Regions from separate parts of the Ureibacillus thermophilus genome, predicted to be linked through region 2. Evidence: riboswitches for the same ligand, from Rfam matches in the RefSeq annotation. Region 2 holds a riboswitch; the other holds the start of a gene.
What was found. A riboswitch is a leader RNA that binds a small molecule or an ion and turns the genes downstream of it on or off. The one in region 2 is predicted to bind thiamine pyrophosphate.

Region 1 (5,375 bases), 380 kb from region 2:
TCTTCCGGAGGTTTGTCTGGATAAAAAAGTGAACCATCTTCATTGAAAGATTTGTCTTGAAGGAGAAGCGGATATTCATAACCTCCTTTTGGTAAATTTAATTGTTCTTCCAAGGCATCGCGAATAATGTAAAAACCTGCTAAACCTGCATATACGTTTAGTCTTGTCATGGCCATGGTGTGGTCGTGGTACCAAAGGGTTGCAGCTGGCTGGTGATTTGTATACTCATGGACTTTTCTCCTGAATTTGGGGCCGGTGTATTCGTAATTTTGTGTATACCAGGCTTCCGGATGCCCATCGCTTTCCCAAAATACATTGGCTCCATGTAAATGTACAACGGAACGGACTTCTGGTGAATCTCCTACACCATGGAGAGAGCGATCAATGGGCAAAAAATGTTTTTTTGGCAGTCGATTTACATATTTCACATAAATTTTTTTATCTTTCCTCGCTTCAATAGTTGGGCCAGGGTAGAGACCGTTATAGCCCCATACGGTTGTTAGTGGAAAATCCCTGTGAAATCGATGCTTCGTTTCTTTCATAGTAATTTCTAAATAGGAATTGGCCGGATAATCAGGGTGAGGTGTTGGGGTAACAACTGGAGGCTTTGACAGTGGTGTTACAAACTTTGGCACTGTCTTTGGATCTTTTGGATTTACTTTCCTTTTTGACAATGTTCCACTCCCTTTAATAATGCTTATTAACTATCCTATTCAGTAGGTTGATCGAATGTTTGCATTTGTAAAGAAAAAGAGACCCGAATCTCTTTGATAAGAGATAGGGTCTTGAAAAAACGTGAATTCGACATGAACGAAAATATTCGAAGTTTATCAAAAGATGTCAGTTTATTTTAGTCCTTCAATAAAGTTTTCGATTTCTTCTTGCGTTTTACGATCGCGGCTTACAAAACGGCCGATTTCTTCGCCTTTATTGTAGGCAATAAAACTTGGGATGCCGAACACATCCAGTTCGCCACATAAATCGATATATTCATCCCGGTCTACTTGTACAAAGGTATATTGGGCGTATTTTTCTTCGATAGCAGGAAGAAAAGGTTTAATGAAAACGCAGTCTTTGCACCAATCTGCTGAAAAGACAAAGATCACCCGTTCTTTGTTTTTGAGTTCATGAAATTGTTCTACGGATTGTAGTGATTGCATCTAGTATTCCCCCAAATAAAATTTCTATTAAAAGGTATCATAACATACTATTTGCTACAAAACAAACGGAATTACTCTGGTTTTTGAGAGGATTTCGAAGGAGTTTACCCGGACTTAGTATCAGAAGTAAGCTTTCATTTTTCGTTTATAAAAAACTCATGGTTTCAAAAAAACGGGATATTCTAAGGAGGAAAGGGGGTTTGGTATTCATCCGAAAAATCATTTTTTCTTTAACTTTGATGTTTGTATGTCTATATATTTTCCCGGTTTATGTAAATGCAAGCGAAAATAAAGAAAATATATATCAGGAACGAATGCACTTATACAAAACCTATGAAACGCCCTTTGTTCCATGGCATCGATTGGCGGCAGTGGACCAATATGAGCGAAATATTCAAGAGGTGCGAAAAGATATTCCGAAGAGGGACAGTGCCATTGCCATCCAATTTTCCCATGAATTTTGGGTTGGCGAATTCAACCCGAATGTAGAAGATACTTCCCCATTTACCATTCAATATTTTGGGGGAAATGGTCATGATGGCAATGGCGATGGAAAAGCAGATCGAAACGACGATCAAGACGTACTATTCACAATGGTATCCTATTTAGAAAAATTTGGTCCATCGGAAGAAGATTTTAAGAATGCTTTATGGGAATATTACAAAAATGAAAAAATCATTAATCAAATCATGACCATAAATGAACTTTATAAACATTTCAATACGATTCAGCTGGATAAGCATATTTTTCCCCTCCCAGTCCGCGGCTATAACTACAGCTATAAGGGGACTTGGGGTGCCAGCAGGGGATGGGGAGGAAGACGAATCCATGAAGGAACAGATATTTTTGCAGGGTATGGAACACCTGTATTATCTACTTCCTATGGTGTTGTAGAAGTAATGGGTTGGAATCAATTTGGCGGTTGGCGAGTAGGTATTCGGGATCATCATAACACGTATCACTACTATGCCCATTTAGCCTATTACAATAAAGATTTAAAAGTGGGCGATATTGTAGAACCAGGAACAATTCTTGGCGGCGTCGGAAGCTCCGGTTATGGCAAAGAAGGGACAAGCGGCAAATTTCCTCCTCATTTGCATTACGGCATGTATAAATTTAATGGAAGGACCGAATGGGCTTTTGACCCATATCCGTATCTTGTGCAATGGGAAAAACAAACGAAGCAGGAGAAAAAATAAAGTTGCTTTAGCGTGCAATTCGCTAGGGCAACTTTTTTGTTATTGCAAGTATTCTTGTAAAACCTGAAAGAATTTGCCGAATGGGAGCAAAAACTTTTCGATGATAGCTGAGGCAGCAAGGGTTAACACAAAAGTTGCAAGTGTTTGAATAAATCTCTTATCCCATTAATAATTTTATACTATTGAAAATTTTCTGTATTCATGTAACAATGATTGTAATTACATATAGCATTAAACTAATCACTAGGGGTGCTAATTCATTAGCTGAGAGAGGCATTGCCTCAACCCTTTGAACCTGCACTAGGTAATGCTAGCGAAGGGAAGTGGTTGCTGGGACTCGTTTTGTCTATTTTTGTATTGATTGTGTTTCGAGTTTTAGAGCCGCTTCTTTAATGAAGCGGTTTTTTTTATGAACCTAAAGGATGGGGGAAAACGATGAAATTTACAGATCGAATTTTTGAAAAATACCAATCCACTTGGAGAAAAAACCATGAACATCCATTTGTGAAAGAGTTGGGAGCAGGAACACTGGATTCTAACAAGTTCCGTTTTTACATGATACAAGATTATCTGTACTTGATTGATTATTCTAAATTGTTTGCGTTAGGTGCAGTGAAGGCACCAAATCTAGAAGTGATGACGGTATTTGCCAACCTGCTTTATTACACGATGAATCATGAAATGGCATTGCATAGGAAATATGCCAGCCGATTTGGCATAACGGAAAAAGAGCTGGAAGAGGCAAAACCGTCTCCGGTAAGTCTTGCTTACACCCACTACATGCTGGCAGTTGCCCAAAACGGTTCCATCGCAGAACTGGCAGCTGCGCACTTTGCTTGTGCTTGGAGTTATTGGGAAATTGGATGTGAACTGGCGAAAATTCCGGGGGCAAAAGAACACGAATTATATGGGGATTGGGTAAAAATGTACAGTTCAGAAGAATTTGGCCAGTCCGCACAATGGAACCTTGATTTGCTCAATCAATTGGCGGAAGGAAAGCAGGAATCTGAACTTCTGCGGCTGGAAGAAATCTTTTTAAATACAACTCGATTTGAGTATATGTTTTGGGATATGGCTTACCACCAACAAATGTGGCCGACGGATGAAAAAGTGCAACTATAACTTCTGCGAAGGAGAAGGGAAGTAGTTTGAGTGGAACTGCACGCAATTACGGATGGAAAGAAGGAAAGCCGAGAGCTGAAGGAAATTATTATATCCATTTCCCCGGTTGTAGATTACATTCATATCCGTGAAAAAAATAAACCACCCGGTGAGATTGTCGCTTTAATAGAGGAGTTGTTAAATGCAGGGGTGCCGAAAGAAAAACTTGTCATTAATGACAGGCTTGATATTGCTCTGCTTACCGGAATTCCGAATGTCCATCTTCCGGGAAATGGACTTCCGGCAGAGAAGGTAAAAACGGCTTATCCCCATATGAAAGTAGGGGTTAGCATCCATTCCATTGAAAAAGCAAAAAATGCCGAAAAATCGGGAGCGGATTACTGTTTCTTTGGCCATATATTTGAAACGGACAGCAAAAAGGGGATGGCAGGAAGGGGAACGGATGCGCTTGGTGAAATCGTTGAACAAGTGAAGATTCCTGTGATTGCCATCGGTGGAATTACGCCGGACAATGCGGTAAAAGTACTGGAGAAAAAAGTGCAGGGCATTGCAGTAATGTCTTACATTTTTTCTGCGAATCAACCGAAAGAAGCGGCAACCTTTTTAAAAAACATAGATTGCAAAGGGGGATGAAGTTGCAGCTTTATATTAATGGTCAGAAGACGGAAGTGGGGAGCAATGTTAAAAGCATTGAAGACTTGCTGAAGTTTTTTCAATTGCTAAATCGCATTGTCGTTGTTGAACATAACGGTGAAATTATTTTGAAAGAAGAGTACAGCAAACAACCGGTAAATGACGGCGACAAAATTGAAATCGTGCATTTTGTTGGAGGGGGATAAACGTGTTAAAAATTGCAGATAAAATCTTTCAATCAAGACTGTTGTTAGGTACAGGGAAATTTCCAAATTTTGAAATCCAAAGGGAAGCGGTGGAAGCATCCGGAGCGGAGATTTTAACTTTTGCCGTAAGAAGAATGAATATTTATGAACCATCTCTGCCAAATTTTTTGGAAATGCTTGATCTTTCAAAGTACACCCTCCTGCCGAATACTGCAGGGGCAAAAACGGCGGAGGAAGCGGTGAGGATTGCGAAGCTCGCCAAAGCTTCTGGACTATGTGACATGGTGAAAGTGGAAGTTATTGGGGATGATAAAACCCTTCTTCCGGATCCGATTGAAACTTTAAAAGCATCAGAAATGTTATTGGAAGAAGGATTCATTGTCCTTCCTTATACTTCTGATGATGTAGTTTTGGCGAAAAAACTGGAGGAATTGGGGGTACATGCCATCATGCCAGGTGCATCTCCAATCGGTTCCGGACAAGGCATTATCAATCCGTTGAATCTTTCTCTCATCATTGAGAATGCCAATATTCCTGTCATTGTCGATGCGGGAATCGGATCTCCAGCGGATTGTGCGATGGCCATGGAGTTGGGAGCAGATGGCATCTTGTTAAATTCAGCCGTGTCTGGAGCAAAAGATCCGGTGAAAATGGCAAAAGCTATGAAGTTGGCCATCGAAGCAGGAAGACTTGGATACGAAGCTGGCAGAATTCCGAAAAAACGTTATGCAGTTGCCTCTAGTCCGTTTGAAGGGATGCTCTATTCATAATGGAACGCTATTCTCGTCAACTTTTATTTTCTCCAATCGGTGAAGAAGGACAGAAAAAGTTGCTGAAAAGCCATGTGCTTATTGTTGGAGCGGGAGCGTTAGGTTGTGCGAATGCTGAGATGCTGGCTCGGGCGGGCATCGGGAAAATCACTATCATTGACCGGGATTACGTCGATTGGACGAATCTTGGCCGCCAGCAACTTTATACGGAAGAGGATGCGGAATGTAAACTGCCTAAAGCGGTTGCTGCACAGAAGCATTTACAAAGGATCAATTCAACTATTC
Region 2 (5,375 bases):
CATACGAAACTACAAAATGATTATTTTTTCGTATAGCTTTTAATTTTTTTGCCGCGGCGTTGAACTTCTTTTTCTACATGCTGAATAATTTCCTCCAATACTTTGATGCGTGCGTATAATTTATCATTTCCAGGTATCAGCACCCATGGGGCATTCGATGTATCGGTTTGTTCGAACATTTCATTTGCTGCTTCTACATATTGATCGAATTTTTTTCGATTTCGCCAATCTTCCTCTGTCAGTTTCCACATTTTAAATGGATTCGTTTCCCGTTCCTTAAAGCGCTCCAATTGCTCATTCTTATCAATATGTAGCCAAAATTTGATAATGATATAATCATCATCCGTCAACAGTTTTTCAAATTGATTAATTTCTGCATAGGCTCTCGACCATTCTTCTTTTTTGGCAAAGCCTTCAATTCTCTCCACCAATACCCGTCCATACCATGAGCGGTCGAAAATAGCGATTTGTCCGTACTGCGGAAGTTTTCTCCAAAAACGATGCATATAATGATATCTATTTTCATGGGGTTGAGGCGCTGAAATGGGATGTACAACAAATCCTCTTGGGTCAAGACGACAGGTTAAACGTTTGATGGCTCCACCTTTTCCTGCCGCATCCATTCCTTCAAAGACTATAATTAAACCGATTTTATTTTGATATAAAAATTGTTGAATATTCAGAATATCAAATTGCAATTTTTTTAATCTTTTCTTATATTCTTTTTTCTCCAATTTCAAACTTAAGTCCAAATCTTCTATTTTTTTCATAAGCCCTCTCTTCTTTCTTATGAAAATTTAACAAATAAAAGGAATTGATTTAGTTAAAGTTGTTCAATCATTTTAGAACGTATATAATTTTATGGAAAGGAGTGCGAAACATGGGTCGAATGATTGTTGTTTTTGGCAGCTTGATAGTCTCAGCCATATTTACATTATATTCTTTTTGGCTGCCAATAAAAGGTAAACCCACGATTGAAATGATTAATCGCCTGCCATTATTGATATCGCCGGCATCATATGTATATATTTTTTGGTTTTTCCTTTTTATTGTTTTATTTCTTTGGGCTATCAATTATTCCAAAAATCTCAAATCAATAACTTTTATTTCACCAATTCAAACCATTCTCTTTTTTTTAATTATGGTATTTCAAATCCTTTCCATTTATCTATGGAATAACGGAGCGTTGCTTCATTCCTCTATTTCCATTTTACTACAACTCTTGCTCTTATTTGCATTATATCTTACGTATCCAATGGAAGGGGAGTATTTAAAAAAGAGAATTCCTATCGCTATTTATTTCGGATGGACAACTTTTATTTTTATGATTAATGTCTGTTATTTGCTTTTATATCATGAATGGCATGGCTTCGGTTTAAGCAATGCTTTATGGGTCGTGATTATCTTAACCTTTGCCACATTAGTAGCATTGCACTTGCGCTACCATCATTTCGATATTGCCTATCCGCTTGTATTTGTTTGGTGTTTTATCGGCATAGCCATCTCAAATGGTTTTGATGAATTATTAGTAACTACTTCCTCCCTTTTCTTGAGCGGTGTATTAATCGTTGGAATATTATTTATGAAAAAAAATCCTGCACGTTCTTAAACGTACAGGATTTTTTATTTATGCTTCCTCATCCAGCTGCGTTAAAATAATTGGTTTGTCTTTCGTTACAACAATCGTATGTTCAATTTGGGCAACAAGAGATTTGTCTGGAGTAATGAATGTCCATCCATCTCCTGATTCAATAATATGATCAGCTCTTTCGGAAATGAATGGTTCTACCGCAAGGACCATTCCCTCTTTCATAATCGTTTTATCCCAAGCGTCATAATAATTAAGAATGTGTTGAGGATCTTCATGCAAAGAACGTCCTACCCCATGCCCTGTTAAATTCATAATGACTTTTAATCCGTTTTCTTTTGCTTCCCTTTCAACCGCTTTTCCGATTTGGTTTAATCTTGAACCGGCTTTTACTTTCGTCATAGCCCGATCAAAAGCAGATTTCGCTACACGGCAAAGTTTTTCTTTTTCTTCATAGCCTTCTCCGACTACAAAAGAAATGCCCGTATCAGCAAAATAGCCATTTAGAGAACCAGAAACATCAATGTTGACTAAGTCACCTTCTTTAATCACTTTATTTCCAGGAATACCGTGGGCGACTTCATGATTGACACTGATACATGTATAGCCAGGGAAATCGTATTCCCCTTTAGGAGCTGAAAGGGCACCTGCCTCTTTAAACATACGGCCGGCAATTTCATCTAATTCTTTCGTTGTGATTCCTGGTTTTGTTGCCGCTTTCATTGCATCGCGAATCTCAGCGCAAATGCGGCCGATTTTTTTTAATGCTTCTAATTCTTCTTGTGTTTTGACAATCATGTAAAAGATCCTTTCTTCTATACAATTTCATTTTATAATATATCATATTCTATCAATCATTCGGGAATTCCTTGATTATTTTACACAATATCAGCAGAGAAATTGTTGAGATCATTGGAAAATCCTCAACAAAAAATGAAAAGAGGCTGGGACATAAACAAAAAATTAAAGGGGCAGTTGAAATAGTTTTGATAAAAAATTGATATAACGAAAAATTGATTGAAGTGACGGGGCAAGTTCCTGTCTCGCACGCTTAGTCGCAAAGCGGAGCAAGTTCAAGGAAGTAAATGCAAAGCTTTCCTGCGACGAGCCCTCTCGAGACCACGAGGAGCGAAGGAATGACTCAGAGGCGGGCCTGCGGAAAGCGTCCCCGGAAAGGAAATCAATTTTAATAACATATCAAAAAAACATCATTTTCTCTTTGGAGAAAATGATGTTTTTTTAGATTTGTCCCAACCTCATCTTTTATTGTAAAACTGTCTAATGACAGAGATTATTCATTTTCTCTTTTAATGAGTCGTGGGCTTGCTGTAAAGATGAATGCCGCTGCGATAGCTGTGATGACAATGGCAGGAAGCATATATGTGCCATTATAAACGATGGAGTAAATCCAAGCATTTTGCTCTCCTGCATATTCTTTAAAGAAAATAGCTCCTGCAAGTATATGGCAAATATAGCGTAATAGTCCACCCACTATTGTTCCGATGACAACATATATTGCAATTTTCTTTTTGTGGTTTGTCGCTACGCCATTTAATACTTGCTTTCTTACAATGGCGGCAAATCCAACAAAGGTAAAGGCAAAGACATAATCTAGGAGAGCTTGCGCCCAATGGACAATATACGGATTAATCGTCATATTTAGCAGTCCAACTAGCAAGCCTGTAATAAGCCCAGCTGATAGTCCCCAACGAATAGCGATTAAAATAATGGGCAGCATCACAAAACTTACAGAACCGCCTTGCGCCCAAATGGAAAATTTGATTTGGTCCAGCACGTAGCCAATGGCGGCAAACAAAGCAATCTCAATCATCCATAATAATTTTTTATTTCTCATTCTACATTCTCCTTTCTCTTCGTTACTGGAACGCGAGAGAAGGATAGAAAAGAAAAAAGCGTTCGGACAGATCCGAACGCATTTGTTTCGGTTTCTATCCCACATCCCTACGCAAGTACTAACTTACAGGTTCAAAGGGTTAGTGCAATACGGCACACTCTCAGCTGACTTCATCAGCACCCCTTGTGGTACACCTAAACTATTCTGTTGGGAACAATGCCATTGTATCAAATTATAAAAATATTTCAACACTTTATTATTTTAATAGAATGGTTGTTTTACTATAGCCTTCTTTTAATTTTTCCACGTGTAAAACAGCAGGCATTGCAGATTTTAACTCTTCCACATGAGATATAACCCCGATCATTCGTCCGGATTTTTGAAGTTCGATGAGCGTGTCGATTGCTTTCATTAAAGATTCTTCATCAAGGGAGCCAAATCCTTCATCGATAAACATTGTCTCAATATTGACATTTCCTTGGTAGCTTTGAATGACATCTGCCATCCCGAGCGCCAAACTTAAAGAGGCATTAAATTTCTCTCCGCCAGATAATGTTTTGACATCCCTTGTTTGCCCAGTATACGTATCATATACATCCAATCCTAACCCGCTTGCTCGTCCATAAGATTCTACCCGGTCTGAAACTTGCAAGTAATACTGGCCGTTTGATAAGTTTTTCAGGCGCAGATTGCTCGCTTCGGTAATAAGCTCCAAATAACCCATTTGCACGTAGCGTTCAAAGGAAATTTTTTTGCTGTTTTGTCCACGGAGCAAATTGTAAAGGTCGATGATTTGATTGGATTTCTCCTCCATCCGAAATATATCGCTTGCTACTTGCTCCAACTTTTCTGCAAAGTCAATGCAATGCTTTTCACAAGCTTTGGAATGATTTAAAGCGTCCAGAGCTTTTTCATAATTGGACTGAAGCACTTTCAACTCTCTTTCTGCTTCGGTTAAGTCCACCTTTTCTTTGCCTTTCAGCTTTTCTTCCCCTTCCCTCACTTGGGTTTCCAATGAATGAAGTTGTTTTGAATAATCTTCATATTGCTTTTGCAATGATTCTATTTTTTGCGGCGAAAGCTGGGCCTGCAAAAATTCTTCCGTTGAAGCAAATTGCGCTTCCTTAAGGGCAGATAGAAAAGCTTCTTTCACCTTTTGAACTTTTCTTTGAATATGGTCTGCTTGTTCCGTTGTTTGTTTAAATGCTTCTTCAACCGCTGCGATTTGTTTAGAAGCTTCCTGATATGCAATTTGCGCCCGCTCCCAAGATTCTTTTAACTGACCTTTTAGACGGATGGCTTCTTGCAATGCGGTTTTCAATTGAGAAAGATCATGGATTTCTTCAGGAATGGATTTTTTTTGCTGCTCAAGTATTGTTTTTTCCTTCGTATATTTTTCATGGACTTCATTATATTTTTGTGCACTTTCCTTTTGAAGCTTCTCAACCTGCTCTTTTGCTTCCTGCAGCCTTTTTAGGTGTTTTTTGCTGGAGGAGAGCTCTTCTTTTTGTCCTTCCACTACTTTTACCTTGTTTTGAATGGTTTGCAATTCATTAATGAATTTCTCTTCTTCAGCAATCGGTGCATTTAAGGTGATGAATATTTCTTCGATTTCGCTCAATTGTTGACGCTTTGATTCCAATTGACCTTGTACAGCAAATTTATGTTTCTGCGCTTCGTCCAAAGCCGCTCTCAGTTTTTTCAATTCATCCTGTTCTATTATTTCTATCGTTTCTTTATGTTGGATGGAATGCTCCGTGCTGCCGCAAACCGGGCATGGCATTCCAGGCTTAAGGTTTGCTGCAAGAATCGCCGCTTGGTTATTCAGCCATTTTTCTTCTTCCTTCGCATAGATTTCATGAATATTTGTATAGGTTTCGTTGGCGTTTTTGTATTCATCTTCCAACTTTTGAATCTTTGACTTTGTTTCAT

Region 1: another riboswitch for thiamine pyrophosphate. It lies ahead of tenA (thiaminase II); the one in region 2 lies ahead of thiT (energy-coupled thiamine transporter ThiT).

What each region holds. Positions count from the first base shown of each region.
Region 1 covers NZ_CP036528.1:315,677-321,051, reverse strand. The annotation lists gene DKZ56_RS01475 (multicopper oxidase family protein) at 1-674, opposite strand, end outside; gene DKZ56_RS01470 (thioredoxin family protein) at 846-1,160, opposite strand; gene DKZ56_RS01465 (M23 family metallopeptidase) at 1,400-2,359, shown strand; TPP riboswitch at 2,595-2,698, shown strand; gene tenA (thiaminase II) at 2,795-3,481, shown strand; gene tenI (thiazole tautomerase TenI) at 3,512-4,114, shown strand; gene thiS (sulfur carrier protein ThiS) at 4,117-4,320, shown strand; gene DKZ56_RS01445 (thiazole synthase) at 4,323-5,090, shown strand; gene DKZ56_RS01440 (ThiF family adenylyltransferase) at 5,090-5,375, shown strand, end outside.
Region 2 covers NZ_CP036528.1:2,950,041-2,955,415, forward strand. The annotation lists gene DKZ56_RS14955 (polyphosphate kinase 2 family protein) at 21-770, opposite strand; gene DKZ56_RS14960 (TspO-related membrane protein) at 881-1,609, shown strand; gene map (type I methionyl aminopeptidase) at 1,628-2,386, opposite strand; gene thiT (energy-coupled thiamine transporter ThiT) at 2,880-3,443, opposite strand; TPP riboswitch at 3,531-3,637, opposite strand; gene DKZ56_RS14975 (AAA family ATPase) at 3,700-5,375, opposite strand, start outside.